One region of the Citrobacter sp. LJND-P06 genome, then DNA from elsewhere that is predicted to be linked to it. Evidence: predicted binding sites of a transcription regulator. Region 1 holds the regulator's gene; the other holds the start of a gene.

Region 1 (8,014 bases):
AAATCACATATTGGCTAACCTGCCAGCCGTGTGCGCGGTATAGTTATTCTTCCCGATGATTAATTGCTCTGGTGCTATGGTTGAAATCACCCCCACAGAAATGACCCCGACCGACGCTGATTCGTATGAGTTCCGCCCGATGCGCGGCATCAGCAATCGCCATCTACAAACGATGCTCCCACGACTGATCCGCCGTAAAGTGCAGTTCAGCCCACACTGGCAACGCCTGGAATTACCCGACGGCGATTTTGTCGATCTGGCATGGAGTGAAGATCCACATCAGGCGAAGCACAAACCACGTCTGGTGGTGTTTCATGGTCTTGAAGGGAGTCTGAACAGCCCGTATGCCCACGGACTCATAGAGGCCGCACAAAAGCGTGGATGGCTGGGTGTCGTGATGCACTTTCGCGGTTGCAGCGGCGAACCCAATCGCCTGAATCGCATTTATCACTCCGGGGAAACGGAAGACGGCACCTGGTTTTTACAGTGGCTGCAACGCGAGTTTGGTCGTGTTCCCACCGCTGCGGTTGGCTATTCGCTCGGCGGCAATATGCTGGCCTGCCTGCTGGCGAAAGAGGGTCGGGGGATTCCTGTCGATGCGGCAGTGATTGTCTCCGCGCCTTTCGTGCTTGAAGCCTGCAGCTATCACATGGAAAAAGGATTTTCGCGCGTTTACCAGCGCTACCTGCTCAATCTGCTCAAAGCCAACGCGTCACGCAAACTGGCGGCCTATCCCGGCACGCTTCCTGTCAATCTGGCGCAGCTAAAAGCGGTACGACGTATCCGTGATTTTGATGATCTTATTACTGCCAAAATTCACGGTTTTGCTGATGCGATAGACTATTATCGTCAATGTAGCGCCATGCCGTTGCTCAATCAGATCGCCAAACCTACGCTGATTATTCACGCGAAAGACGATCCGTTTATGGACAGTCATGTGATCCCGAACCCCGAGAATCTGCCGCCGCAGGTAGAGTATCAATTAACCGAGCATGGCGGGCACGTCGGCTTTATCGGCGGGACGCTGCGCCGCCCGGAAATGTGGCTTGAATCGCGCATCCCTGACTGGCTCACCACATATCTGGAAGCATAATCATGATCATCCCCTGGCAGGAGTTGTCCGCTGAAACGCTGGATAACCTGATTGAAAGCTTTGTATTGCGCGAAGGCACCGATTATGGTGAACATGAACGTTCGCTTGCGCAAAAAGTCGCCGACGTAAAACGCCAGTTACAGCGCGGCGAGGCCGTTCTGGTGTGGTCCGAACTCCACGAAACGGTCAATATCATGCCCAAAAAGCAGTTGCACGAGTAATCCCCCGCTGAGGGCCGACTATACTAAAACGAGTGTTTATTCATGGAGTTGTTATGTCTGCCAAACATCCAGTGATTGCGGTAACAGGATCCAGCGGCGCGGGGACCACCACCACCAGCCTCGCGTTCCGTAAAATTTTTTCACAGTTAAATCTGCGCGCCGCCGAGGTGGAAGGCGACAGCTTTCATCGCTATACGCGTCCGGAAATGGACATGGCGATCCGCAAAGCGCGGGACGCCGGGCGACATATCAGTTATTTCGGCCCCGAAGCCAATGATTTTGGTCTGCTGGAACAAACGTTCGGCGAGTACGGACACGCGGGCAAAGGCCAGTCGCGGAAATATCTGCATACCTACGATGAAGCAGTACCGTGGAATCAGGTGCCGGGAACCTTCACGCCATGGCAACCCCTGCCCGAACCGACCGACGTCCTGTTCTATGAAGGACTGCACGGTGGCGTAGTGACGCCGCAGCATAACGTGGCGCGCCATGTGGATTTACTGGTTGGCGTAGTACCGATAGTCAACCTGGAGTGGATACAAAAACTGATCCGCGACACCAGCGAGCGTGGACACTCCCGCGAGGCGGTGATGGATTCGGTGGTTCGCTCTATGGATGATTACATCAACTACATCACCCCGCAGTTCTCCCGTACGCATATTAACTTTCAGCGCGTCCCCACGGTGGACACCTCGAATCCCTTCGCGGCAAAAGGCATCCCGTCATTAGACGAGAGCTTTGTCGTTATTCATTTTCGTAATCTGGAAGGGATCGATTTTCCCTGGCTGCTGGCAATGCTTCAGGGCTCGTTTATTTCACATATCAATACATTAGTCGTGCCGGGCGGCAAAATGGGACTGGCAATGGAGTTGATCATGCTGCCGCTGGTTCAGCGACTGATGGAAGGCAAAAAAATCGAGTAAGGTAAGATTTTGCCGGATGGCGGTGTTGCGTTATCCGGCCTACTCCTGTCGTAGGCCCGATAAGCGCAGCGCCATCAGGCAAGGATCATCAGGCAGCAATCACTTCGTATGAATGCGTGATATTCACTGCTTTTTCCAGCATCAACGCCACGGAACAATATTTTTCAGCAGACAGATCGACTGCGCGCGAAACGGCGGCGTCTTTGAGATCATTGCCAGTCACAATGAAATGCAGATTGATATGCGTGAACAGGCGCGGCGCCTCTTCACGACGCTCGGAAGTGAGCTTCACTTCGCAATTGGTCACGTCCTGGCGTCCCTTTTGCAGAATAGACACCACATCGATCGCACTGCACCCACCCGCAGCCATTAACACCATTTCCATCGGACTCGGTGCTTTATCACCGGAGTTACCATCCATCAAAACCTGGTGTCCGGAAGCAGACTCTCCCAGGAAGGTTAGGCCTTCAACCCATTTCACACGCGCTTGCATATTTCGTAACTCCAATGTTTCAATTTTCCTGACAGATTACGCGGACATAACAAATCTCGCAACGGAAGGCGACCTGTATCAAGCTGAAGCGAGACACCAGGAGACACACAGCGAAAGCTATGCTAAAACAGTCAGGATGCTACAGTAATACATTGACGTACTGCATGTATGCAGAGAACATCACATTACAGGCTGCAGTACATTTTTAGCAGCCCCCTTCCCTGGCAGCGGGAAGCATATTTTGGCAACCCCAGAGACAGCGTCGTTTTCTGGCTCTGGAGACAGCTTATAACAGAGGATAACCGCGCATGGTGCTTGGCAAACCGCAAACAGACCCGACTCTCGAATGGTTCTTGTCTCATTGCCACATTCATAAGTACCCGTCGAAGAGCACGCTGATTCACCAGGGTGAAAAAGCAGAAACGTTGTACTACATCGTTAAAGGCTCAGTGGCTGTGCTGATTAAAGACGAAGAAGGGAAAGAGATGATCCTTTCTTATCTGAATCAGGGCGATTTTATTGGCGAATTGGGCCTGTTTGAAGAAGGCCAGGAGCGCAGTGCATGGGTTCGTGCAAAAACGGCCTGTGAAGTCGCTGAAATCTCCTACAAAAAATTTCGCCAATTGATCCAGGTGAACCCGGATATTCTGATGCGCCTGTCTTCCCAGATGGCTCGTCGCCTGCAAGTTACGTCCGAAAAAGTCGGCAACCTTGCCTTCCTCGACGTAACCGGTCGTATCGCTCAGACTCTGCTGAACCTGGCGAAACAACCCGATGCGATGACTCACCCGGACGGCATGCAAATCAAAATCACCCGTCAGGAGATCGGTCAGATCGTTGGCTGTTCTCGCGAAACCGTTGGTCGTATTCTGAAAATGCTGGAAGATCAGAACCTGATCTCCGCGCACGGTAAGACCATCGTCGTCTACGGCACTCGTTAACCCCGTCAAAATGGCGTATTACCCTGTAATACGCCATTTTTGTTGGCACCGATGTGGCGAAGACTGATCTATCACCCTGAAATCAACTACGCACTGCGGCAAACGCTGGTGTTGTGTTTACCTGTGGCGATCGGCCTTATCATCGGCCAGTTGCATCTGGGATTGCTCTTTTCTCTCGTTCCCGCCTGCTGCAACATCGCCGGGCTTGATACCCCCCACAAACGCTTTTTCAAACGCTTAGTCATTGGTGCATCGCTGTTTGCCGGATGCAGCCTGGCAATGCAGCTCCTGCTCGCGCAAGCAATACCGCTGCCGCTGATTCTGACGGGTTTAACGCTGATTCTTGGCGTGACGGCTGAACTCAGCGCCTTACATGCCCGACTCCTGCCGGCTTCGCTGATCGCCGCCATTTTCACACTCAGCCTTGCCGGTAACATGCCCGTGTGGGAGCCGTTGCTGATCTATGCCCTGGGCACCCTGTGGTACGGGCTTTTTAACTGGTTTTGGTTTTGGCTCTGGCGTGAACAACCGCTGCGCGAGTCGCTCAGTTTGTTGTACCGCGAATTGGCCGACTACTGCGAAGCCAAATACAGTCTGCTCACCCAGCATGCGGATCCTGAAAAAGCGCTGCCGCCTTTGTTGGTACGCCAACAGAAAGCGGTGGATCTCATCACCCAGTGTTACCAGCAAATGCACATGCTGTCGGCGCATCACAACAATGAATACAAACGTCTGCTGCGGGCCTTCCAGGAAGCGCTGGACCTACAGGAACATATCTCCGTCAGTCTGCATCAGCCGGAAGAGGTGCAAAAGCTGGTCGAACGCAGCCATGCGGAACAGGTGATTCGCTGGAACGCTCAAACGGTCGCCGCACGTTTACGCATCCTGGCGGATGATATTCTGTATCACCGCCTGCCAACTCGCTTTACCATGGAAAAACAGATTGGTGCGCTGGAGAAAATCGCTAACCAGCATCCCGATAACCCGGTCGGTCAGTTCTGTTACTGGCACTTTAGCCGCATTGCCCGCGTATTGCGGACCCAACGCCCGCTCTACGCCCGCGACCTGATGGCGGATAAACAGCGCCGACTCCCGCTGATCCCGGCGTTAAAAAACTATCTGTCCTTCAAGTCGCCCGCGCTGCGAAATGCCGGGCGTATTAGCGTCATGCTGAGTATCGCCAGTCTGATGGGCAGCGCGTTACATCTGCCGAAACCGTACTGGATCCTGATGACGGTGCTGTTTGTGACGCAAAACGGCTACGGCGCGACGCGGGTTCGCATATTACACCGTTCGGTAGGTACGCTGGTCGGGCTGGTGATTGCGGGCGTGACGCTACACTTCCATATTCCCGAAGGCTTCACGCTAGCGGGCATGCTGGTCATTACACTGGTGAGCTATCTGATCATTCGTAAAAATTACGGTTGGGCAACGGTCGGGTTTACGGTCACTGCGGTGTATACCCTGCAATTGCTGACGTTAAACGGTGAGCAGTACATTGTGCCGCGGTTTATTGATACGGTGATTGGCTGCCTGATCGCGTTTGGCGGAACGGTCTGGCTCTGGCCGCAGTGGCAGAGCGGTCTGTTACGCAAAAACGCCCACGACGCGCTGGAAGCCGATCAAGACGCTATACGCCTGATCCTCAGCGACAATCCACAGGCAACACCGCTTGCGTATCAGCGTATGCGTGTCAATCAGGCGCACAACACGCTGTACAACTCGCTGAATCAGGCCATGCAGGAACCCGGCTTTAACGCGCACTATCTGGCCGATATGAAACTGTGGGTGACGCACAGCCAGTTTATTGTCGAGCACATCAACGCCATGACCACGCTGGCGCGGGAACATACGATGCTGACGCCAGACCTTGCGCAACGCTATCTGGAATCGTGCGAAATTGCGCTCCAGCGCTGCCAGCAGCGTCTGGAGTATGACGGGCCGGGCAGTTCTGGCGATGTGAATATCCTGGAAGCGCCAGAGATGCTCTCCCATGGGTCATTAAGTACCCTGGAACAGCACCTGCAGCGCATACTGGGCCACCTGAAAACCATGCACACCATTTCGTCGGTCGCCTGGCGTCAACGGCCTCACCACGGGATCTGGCTCAGCCGTCAGTTACGGGATATTAAGCGTTAACGACTTTCGCGACGGCCTGAGCGAAACGCTGCATTCCCTCATCGATATCCGCCTCTTCCACCACCAGCGAGGGGGCGAAGCGCATCACATCCGGGCCGGCATTCAGCACCATCACGCCTTCATTCGCGCCCGCATAAAGAAACTCGCGCGCTCGTCCCTGATATTGCGGCTTCAACTCTGCCCCAATCAACAGTCCCATCCCGCGAATGTCGCTGAAGACGTCGTACTGCTCGTCAATTTTCTGCAAATGCTGAACAAATTTCTGCCGTTTTGTCTGAATGCCGTCCAGCACGTCTGGCGTGTTAATAATATCGAACGCCGCGCCAGCAACCGCGCAGGCCAGCGGGTTGCCACCGTAGGTAGAACCGTGGGAACCGACGTGAAACGCACTGGCAATCTCCTGCGTGGTCAGCATGGCGCTCACCGGGAACCCGCCGCCAAGCGCCTTGGCGCTGGTCAGAATATCCGGCGTCACGCCATAGTGCATATACGCAAACAGGGAGCCTGTACGCCCCATGCCGCACTGCACTTCATCAAAGACCAGCAATGCCTGATGCTGGTCGCACAATTCACGCAGTCCTTTCAGAAACTCGGGAGTTGCCGCCGTTAATCCTCCTTCCCCCTGGATGGGCTCCACCACCACCGCGCAGGTATGGTCATCCATCACGGCTTTCACCGCATGAAGATCGTTAAAGGGAACGTGGACGATGTCGGCCGGTTTCGGCCCAAAACCATCGGAATACTTCGGCTGGCCGCCAACCGTTACGGTGAACAGCGAGCGACCGTGAAACGCATTGTGGAAGGCGATGATTTTGGTTTTGAATGGGCTGTGGCGCACGCAGGCGTAATGACGTGCCAGTTTGAAGGCCGTTTCATTCGCTTCTGTACCAGAGTTCATGAACAGCACGCGTTCTGCAAACGTCGCGTCGATAAGCTTACGCCCCAGTCGTAGCGCCGGTTCATTGGTGAAGACGTTACTGGTGTGCCACAACGTTTCGCCCTGGGTTTTCAGCGCCTCAACCAGCGCCGGGTGACAATGCCCCAACGCCGTTACTGCAATCCCGCCAGCAAAATCAACGTATTCCTTTCCTTGTTGATCCCAGACGCGGCTACCTTTGCCTTTTACCGGAATAAACTCCGCCGGTGCATAAATCGGCAGGATAACCTCATCAAAAGTCGCGCGCGTAATTGCAGTTTGTTCAGTTGCCATCTTATGACCACCCAGTTATGCAGAAATTAATGTGAAATTATAATCACAAAATATGCATAAAAAATCACTAGATAGCAACTACAAATCAGCGCTGGAGGAAATTTGCCAGTAGCTGATGCCCTTGTTCGCTGAGAATACTTTCTGGATGAAACTGTACGCCTTCCAGATCCCATTCCCGATGACGAATGCCCATAATTTCCTGGGTTTCACTCCAGGCGGTGACGTCAAAACAGGCGGGAAGCGTGGCGGGGTCAATCACCAGAGAATGGTAACGCGTCACACGCAATGGCGTCGGCAACCCCAGGAAAACCCCCTGACCGGTATGGGTTATCGGTGAGGTTTTGCCATGCATGACTTTCGCGGCCCGAACGATGGTCGCGCCGAACGCCTGCGCCAGTGCCTGGTGGCCCAGGCACACGCCCAGGATGGGCAATCGCCCGGCATAATGGCGAATCACATCCAGCGAAATTCCGGCTTCGTTCGGCGTGCAGGGGCCTGGAGAAATTACGATCTTTTGCGGATTGAGCGCGTCGATTTGCGCCAGCGTCAACTCGTCATTCCGTTTGACCAGCACATCCGCGCCAAGCTCGCAAAAATACTGGTAGAGGTTCCAGGTGAAAGAATCGTAGTTGTCGATTAGCAGGATCATGGCGGCTCCGGTACGTTAGAACCGCGCTATTCTACTCAGTTTCCTCCGCTTCGCTCACCACTTTACGAAATATTGCCTGCAATGCCGACAGGTCGCCCATGGCGCCACTCTGGTTGGCCTGATTCCACTCATCCGCCTGAATACCGTTCCAGCTCAGCGCGTAACCGGCATGAATCGCCAGTTGTTCAAAGAAGATGCGCTGCGCCAGGCCGCTGCCGATACGAAACGGATGCAGCACATTAATTTCACAATAATAATGCGCGAGCCTGACGACGAATTTCTCTTTTGGCAATCCGGACAGATACCCTTCTTCTTCCAGATCCTGCATCAGGGCATTGCCCTCTT
Region 2 (8,014 bases), 770 kb from region 1:
AATCCGGCGTTCTGGGAGAAGATGAATAATGGCTGGGATGAGTTCAGCATCCCGAAAGAGGTCGCGCGTCAACTCATTGACATGCATGTTCGCCGCGGCGACAGCATCTTCTTTGTCACCGGACGCAGTCAGACGAAAACAGAAACTGTCTCCAAAACGCTGGCCGATAACTTCCATATTCCGGCAGCGGCGATGAATCCGGTGATCTTCGCGGGTGATAAAGCAGGGCAGAACACCAAAACACAGTGGTTGCAGAGTAAAAATATCCTGATGTTCTACGGCGATTCGGATAACGATATTACCGCCGCCCGTGATGTGGGGATTCGTGGCGTTCGTATTCTGCGTGCGTCGAACTCAACCTACAAACCGTTGCCGCAGGCAGGCGCGTTTGGTGAAGAAGTGATCGTCAACTCAGAATATTAAGACAGTGGGGGAGCGTTGCGCTTGCCGGTTTGCTGTTTTTTTAAACAAAATTGAGCTGTTCACTTTTACCTTTCGCTGACTTGCTGCACACTGAATAAAAGATGTTCTCAGTGGGCGGCATGCGTGTAAGGGGAATAAAGATGACCAATTCGGAGTTACTGCAATATTGCATGGCAAAAACAGGCGCAGAGCAGAGCGTGCACAGCGACTGGAAGGCCACACAAATTAAAGTGGAAGATGTCCTCTTCGCGATGGTGAAAGAGGTGGAAGAACGTCCTGCAGTTTCTCTGAAAACCAGCCCTGAACTGGCAGAGTTGTTGCGGCAGCAACACAGCGACGTGCGTCCCAGCCGACATCTGAACAAAGCGCACTGGAGCACGGTATATCTGGACGGCTCACTGCCGGATTCGCAGATCTATTACCTGGTTGACGCCTCTTATCAGCAGGCCGTGAACACGCTACCGGATGAGAAACGTAAGCAGTTGATATGACGCGGAACGTTGAGGCGATCAGTGCCGCTTCCTGACATCCCAGGAAGCGGCATTTCTACCACTACAGCATCGGTTTGAGGAAACGGGCAGTGTGTGAGGCTTCGCACTCTGCAACGGTTTCTGGCGTACCGGAGACGAGGATTTCCCCGCCGCCGCTGCCGCCTTCCGGGCCTAAATCGACAATCCAGTCCGCCGTCTTAATCACGTCCAGATTGTGCTCAATCACCACTATGGTGTTGCCTTGATCGCGCAACTGATGCAGCACGTCCAGCAGTTGCTGAATATCCGCAAAGTGCAGACCGGTCGTTGGCTCATCGAGAATATAGAGCGTCTGCCCGGTGCCGCGTTTGGATAACTCGCGCGCCAGTTTCACGCGCTGCGCTTCACCACCGGAGAGCGTCGTCGCCGACTGACCAAGACGAATGTAAGTCAGACCGACATCCATCAGGGTTTGCAGCTTACGCGCCAGCGCCGGAACGGCATCAAAAAACTCGCGCGCTTCTTCGATGGTCATATCCAGCACTTCGTGGATGGTCTTGCCTTTGTACTTAATCTCCAGCGTTTCGCGGTTGTAGCGTTTGCCTTTGCACTGATCGCACGGCACATAGATATCCGGCAGGAAGTGCATTTCGACTTTGATCACGCCATCGCCCTGACAGGCTTCGCAGCGCCCGCCACGCACGTTAAAGCTGAAGCGTCCTGGCGTATACCCGCGCGAGCGTGATTCCGGTACACCGGCAAACAGTTCACGTACAGGGGTGAACACGCCGGTATAGGTCGCCGGGTTGGAACGCGGTGTACGGCCAATCGGGCTTTGGTCGATGTCGATGACCTTATCAAAATGTTCAAGACCCTGAATATCGCGATACGGCGCGGGTTCAGCCAGCGTCGCGCCATTCAACTGCGTTTGCGCAATCGGGAACAACGTGTCGTTAATCAAGGTCGATTTACCGGAACCGGAAACGCCGGTAATGCAGGTAAACAGGCCCACGGGCAGCGTCAGCGTCACGTCTTTCAGGTTGTTGCCTCGCGCACCCGTCAGTCGCAACACTTTCTCGGGATCCGCCGCAACGCGTTGTTTGGGCACTTCAATCTTGCGTTTGCCGCTCATGTACTGGCCGGTGAGCGATTCCGGAACCGCCATGATATCGTCGAGCGTGCCTTCTGCTACCACCTGACCGCCATGGACGCCCGCGCCAGGGCCGATATCGATCACATGGTCAGCGGCGCGAATCGCATCTTCGTCGTGTTCCACGACGATAACGGTGTTACCAAGATTACGCAGATGGACAAGCGTTCCCAGCAGACGTTCGTTGTCACGTTGATGCAAACCAATCGACGGTTCATCCAGCACGTACATCACGCCGACTAACCCCGCGCCAATCTGGCTGGCCAAACGGATACGCTGCGCTTCGCCGCCGGAGAGGGTTTCCGCAGAACGGGAAAGCGTCAGGTAATTCAGGCCGACGTTGACGAGGAACTTGAGGCGATCGCCGATCTCTTTCAGGATTTTCTCCGCGATCTTCGCCCGCTGACCGGCGAGCTTGAGGTTGCTGAAGAAGTCCATCGCATGGCCGATGCTCATGTCGGAAATCGCAGGCAGCGGCGTGTTTTCAACAAACACATGACGTGCTTCACGACGCAGGCGCGTACCTTCACAACTGGCGCACGGACGATTACTGATGAACTTCGCCAGCTCTTCGCGCACCGCACTGGATTCCGTCTCTTTGTAGCGGCGCTCCATATTGTGCAGCACGCCTTCGAACGGATGGCGACGTACTGAGGTATCGCCGCGATCGTTCATGTACTTAAATTCAATGTTCTCTTTACCTGAACCGTACAGCACGACTTTGTGAACATTCGCGCTCAGGCTGGCCCACGGCGCATCCACGTCGAACTTATAGTGCTCAGCCAGCGATTTCAGCATCTGGAAGTAATAGAAGTTACGACGGTCCCAGCCGCGGATAGCGCCACCCGCCAGTGACAGCTCGGGATTCTGGATCACCCGGTCGGGATCGAAATACTGTTGCACGCCAAGGCCGTCGCAGGTCGGGCAGGCGCCCGCCGGGTTGTTGAATGAAAACAGCCGGGGTTCCAGTTCACGCATACTGTAGCCGCAAATTGGACAAGCGAAGTTGGCGGAGAAGAGCAGCTCTTCCGCTTTTGGGTCATCCATGTCGGCCACTACCGCCGTACCGCCGGAAAGCTCCAGCGCCGTTTCAAACGATTCGGCCAGGCGTTGGGAGAGATCGTCGCGGACTTTGAAGCGGTCGATCACCACCTCAATGGTGTGTTTCTTTTGCAGTTCCAGTTTCGGCGGATCGGAGAGATCGCACACCTCACCGTCAATACGGGCGCGGATGTAGCCCTGGCTCGCCAGATTTTCCAGCGTTTTGGTGTGTTCGCCTTTACGCTCTTTGATAACTGGCGCCAGCAGCATCAGGCGCTTTCCCTCTGGCTGCGACAGCACGTTATCCACCATCTGGCTGACGGTCTGGGCCGCCAGCGGAACATCGTGATCCGGGCAGCGCGGCTCACCGACGCGGGCGAACAACAGACGCAGGTAGTCGTGGATTTCGGTAATTGTCCCGACCGTAGAGCGCGGGTTGTGGGACGTCGATTTCTGTTCAATTGAGATGGCGGGCGACAGCCCCTCAATGTGGTCGACGTCCGGCTTTTCCATCAGCGACAGAAACTGACGCGCATACGCGGAAAGGGATTCAACGTAACGACGCTGCCCCTCGGCATACAAGGTGTCGAAAGCGAGCGAGGATTTGCCAGAACCCGAAAGCCCGGTCACGACAATTAATTTGTCGCGGGGGATGACGAGGTTGATGTTTTTGAGATTATGGGTGCGGGCGCCCCGAACTTCGATCTTATCCATTCACCTTTCCTGGATTAAACGCTTTTGCCCGGTCGCATGGAGCCACCGGTGACGACAAACGGTTAATTATGACACAATAAAACCTGAATGGATATCCAGTATCGGAATGCAAAACGCAGGTGCCTGTGTAACAATGTCCGGCTGAGGTTGTTGACTGGAATCGACCTCGCAACGTAGTAAAAGCGCTATTGGAAATGCTACAATCCCGCGCTTACACTTATTAAGAAACGTTTTTCAGGAGACACGATCATGGCCAGCAGAGGCGTAAACAAGGTGATTCTCGTCGGTAATCTGGGCCAGGACCCGGAAGTACGCTATATGCCGAATGGTGGCGCAGTTGCCAACATTACGCTGGCTACTTCCGAATCCTGGCGTGATAAAGCGACCGGTGAGATGAAAGAGCAGACCGAATGGCACCGTGTTGTGCTGTTTGGCAAACTGGCGGAAGTCGCCAGCGAATACCTGCGTAAAGGTTCTCAGGTCTATATTGAAGGTCAGTTGCGTACCCGTAAATGGACCGATCAGTCCGGCGTAGAAAAATACACGACAGAAGTGGTGGTTAACGTCGGCGGCACCATGCAGATGCTGGGTGGCCGTCAGGGCGGCGGCGCTCCGGCAGGCGGCAGTGCAGGTGGTCAGCAGCAGGGTGGTTGGGGTCAGCCTCAACAGCCTCAGGGTGGCAATCAGTTCAGCGGCGGCGCGCAGTCTCGTCCGCAGCAGTCTGCACCGGCACCGTCTAACGAACCGCCGATGGATTTCGATGACGACATCCCGTTCTGATAATTATGGGTTAATACGGTAACGTGTTTTCTGCAACCCCTTGTCTCGGCAGGGGGTTTTTTATTGCCTAATAAAAAGCCTCCACGGAGGAGGCTCTTCTCAACATCAGACTAACACCATCGGCCACTCGGGTGGCGTATGGCTCATCACCTCCACCATCACCGATTCGATATTGCTCCAGATGGTCGAGATATCCACCAGAGTAATGCCGAGCAGACCGGTCGCAAACCAACAGGCGGAGGCTACGCCAAGTGCGCTACTGATGACTGACAGCCCAATAGCGTCTGATTTACGAAACCGAATATTCAGCGTGCTGGCTAAAAACATGAGCACGGCGCTCAGCAATTGCCAGCGAAGAAGAACCACGCCAGTGGTGATGGTTGCCATGAAACAAATCCTCTGAGAGTAGCTGCTGCCCTGGACAGCATGGTGCTGTTCACGGGAGACGTGGTGCACTCTGGCTATCGGCGGGCTTTGAAAACAAGACTTAATGAAACGTTGTTTTTGTTTCATTCGTTTTGTGAACTATATCACACCGAGTGATTTATTCGCCAGCGTGGAACCCCCTTTTTTGCCTGTTTTATAACCACAGTAAATATGTGGTAAATAAGGGGGGAGAGGACTTCTGGCGGTCATGTTTCAGGTTGTATGCGCGATTATTCACATTATTTAGCGGCAGGCGTTGAGTAATAAAGATGTATCTTTATTACTCATTTATATTTTCAGTAAAATTAACCATTCAGAAAAGTTAACGAAATTCTTTAAAAATACGCATATTTTCATTTAAGAAAAATCCGAATCCTTGCTGGGGCGCGTATTCCTTAATAAAAATAAACGTAACCTCAAGTTTGCCTTACGGGAAAATATTATCATCATCCGTCAATCTCAGATTTTTACTAAGAAAAGTCTGTTGCTAATGTTGATAGATTCATGCAATTTAACCACCTGTTTGTTATAGGCTCAACGTGTTTCAAGTTGCATGTGCGACGGCTGCATTCGTTCACCCCGGTCATTGCGTTTTGTGAGTGCCTGGGTTCGCTTTTACGTGCCGCGTCACTACGGTTTGTCCTGCGACTCGAATTATTGAGCCAGAACATCCAGCCTTGATGATTACAGGCACATATACTGCAGGGAAATAGGGCTGAAATGAATCGTAGTGCGCGCAGCAAGATGCTGAAGTTCCTCGGAACAATCATGGTGGCATTGCTCCCCGTGATGCTGGCGCTATGGTTCGCACAAGGACGCGCGGTATCCGAAACGCACAACCAACTTCACTCTTTTGCACAACTGGCGTTAGATAAAACCGAGCTGGTTATCCTACAGGCTGATTTAGCGCGTGATGCGGCAGAACAGTATCATGGCAAGGCATGCACTTCCGCACATCAGCAGCGTATGCTGAATATTATTCGTGGTCGCCTGTATATTAGCGAGCTAATTTATGCCCAGGGCGATCATTTCTTGTGTTCGACCGTTATGGCGCCCGCCAGCCCTTATATTATTCCCTCTGCCAATTATCAACGAAAACCTGACACCGCTATTTATTACTATCGCGATACCCCTTTTTTTGCAGGCTATAAAATGACGTATATGCAAAGGGGAAACTATGTAGCGGTGATAAATCCGTTATCTTACAGTGAAGTGATGTCTGACGATCAGTCCCTGGCCTGGGGGGTGTATGATACGGTCACCGAATCATTTTTCTCTGTCAGCGAGTGGGCCAATGTTGAACAATTACTCCCGCTGATACGCCGTAATAAATTAGTTTTTCAGGAAGACAATCGTTTCTACACGATTGTGCATTCCGAAAAACGCCCGATAGCGGTGATTGTTTCGACTTCAAACGCCCGTTTTTACCAGAATCTGTATCACCAGGCCACGCTGACACTGCCGTTAGGCATTATCTGTAGCATTCTTCTGCTGTTGATGGGGTGGCGTACCCGCCGGGATTATCATTCTCCTCGCCGTTTGCTGCAGCGGGCGATTGATAAACGTCAACTCTGTGTGCATTACCAGCCGATCATTGATGTCAAAAATGAAAAATGCGTCGGTGCCGAGGCACTGTTGCGCTGGCCGGGATGTGAAGGACAGGTCATGAGCCCCACGGAGTTTATCCAACTGGCAGAAAAAGAGGGCATGATTGAACAGCTTACGGATTATGTCGTCGAAGGGGTGTTCAATGATTTGGGCCATTTCCTGGCGCGGCATCCCCATCTGTATATTTCGATCAACCTCTCGGCTTCCGATTTTCACTCCTCGCGCCTGATTGCGTTAATTGCTGAAAAAGCACGTCAGCATTCAGTGCTTGCGCAACAAATTAAAGTGGAAGTGACGGAGCGCGGATTTATTGATGTACCTAAAATGACGCCGGTGATTCAGGCGTTTCGTCAGGCGGGCTACGAAGTTGCCATTGATGATTTCGGCACCGGGTATTCGAACCTGCACAATCTGTATTCGTTGAATGTCGACATTCTGAAGATCGACAAATCGTTTGTCGATACGTTAACCACCAACAGCACCAGCCATCTTATCGCGGAACATATTATTGAGATGGCGCAAAGCCTGCGTCTGAAGACCATTGCGGAAGGTGTGGAAACGCAAGAGCAGGTCACCTGGCTGCTTAAGCGCGGTGTCCATTACTGTCAGGGATGGCACTTTGCGAAAGCACTGCCGCCGCAAGAGTTCAAGCAGTGGTTACAACGACCGCTCGTGAGCATGATGCAGCACGAGCAGTAATATTACAGGCTATGGCGGTAGTCGCTGGGGGTGCGATCAAACTCGCGGCGGAAGACACGCGAAAAGGTTTGTTGCGACACATATCCCAGATCCATCGCAATATCAAAAATCGGGCGCTCGGTCGTTCGTAGTTCAACGGCAGCCAGCAGGAGTCGACGCTGGCGAATATAGTCGCCCAACGTCTGGCGCATCACCGTTCGGAACATTCGCTGCAAGTACCACTTCGAATAACCTGATTTTTTTGCGACCACATCAATGTTCAGCGGTTGGTCGATATGTTCATCAATCCATTCAATAAGGGTTTGAATAATCTGCTGATGGGACATATTGCTGCCTCTTTCTCAGTGTTCAATTCGTCGTTTTGTCTGCGGGCGAGTATAATTCCTCAAGTTAACTTGAGGTAAAGCGATTTATGGAAAAGAAATTACCCCGCATTAAAGCCCTTTTGACACCGGGCGAGGTGGCAAAGCGTAGCGGCGTGGCGGTATCCGCTTTGCACTTTTACGAAAGCAAAGGGCTGATCAGCAGTATTCGCAACAGCGGCAATCAGCGACGATATAAGCGCGATGTGTTGCGTTATGTGGCGATTATCAAAATTGCTCAGCGAATTGGCATTCCCCTTGCCACCATTGGCGAGGCGCTGGGCGTGCTGCCGGAAGGTCATACCTTGAGTGCAAAAGAGTGGCGGCAGCTTTCATCGCAG

The links. Region 1 encodes CRP, which controls carbon source genes, mostly activating them, when cyclic AMP is high. Its sites were predicted from a motif close to ATGTGANNNNNNTCACAT; they were not measured.
Region 2: ACO7SM_RS20125 (YjcB family protein) is a predicted target of CRP. The motif match lies at 5,097-5,114, and genes of this name have one in related genera.

Annotation. Positions count from the first base shown of each region.
Region 1 covers NZ_CP187317.1:361,522-369,535, reverse strand. The annotation lists partial or broken gene ACO7SM_RS01665 (hydrolase) at 31-1,093, shown strand; gene ACO7SM_RS01660 (YheU family protein) at 1,096-1,314, shown strand; gene ACO7SM_RS01655 (phosphoribulokinase) at 1,368-2,237, shown strand; gene ACO7SM_RS01650 (OsmC family protein) at 2,326-2,730, opposite strand; gene crp (cAMP-activated global transcriptional regulator CRP) at 3,039-3,671, shown strand; gene ACO7SM_RS01640 (YccS/YhfK family putative transporter) at 3,723-5,810, shown strand; gene argD (bifunctional acetylornithine/succinyldiaminopimelate transaminase) at 5,800-7,020, opposite strand; gene pabA (aminodeoxychorismate synthase component 2) at 7,106-7,669, opposite strand; gene ACO7SM_RS01625 (putative adenosine monophosphate-protein transferase Fic) at 7,701-8,014, opposite strand, start outside.
Region 2 covers NZ_CP187317.1:4,257,814-4,265,827, reverse strand. The annotation lists gene aphA (acid phosphatase AphA) at 1-423, shown strand, start outside; gene ACO7SM_RS20140 (MmcQ/YjbR family DNA-binding protein) at 564-914, shown strand; gene uvrA (excinuclease ABC subunit UvrA) at 976-3,798, opposite strand; gene ssb1 (single-stranded DNA-binding protein SSB1) at 4,048-4,578, shown strand; gene ACO7SM_RS20125 (YjcB family protein) at 4,684-4,965, opposite strand; gene ACO7SM_RS20120 (EAL domain-containing protein) at 5,725-7,311, shown strand; gene soxS (superoxide response transcriptional regulator SoxS) at 7,314-7,637, opposite strand; gene soxR (redox-sensitive transcriptional activator SoxR) at 7,724-8,014, shown strand, end outside.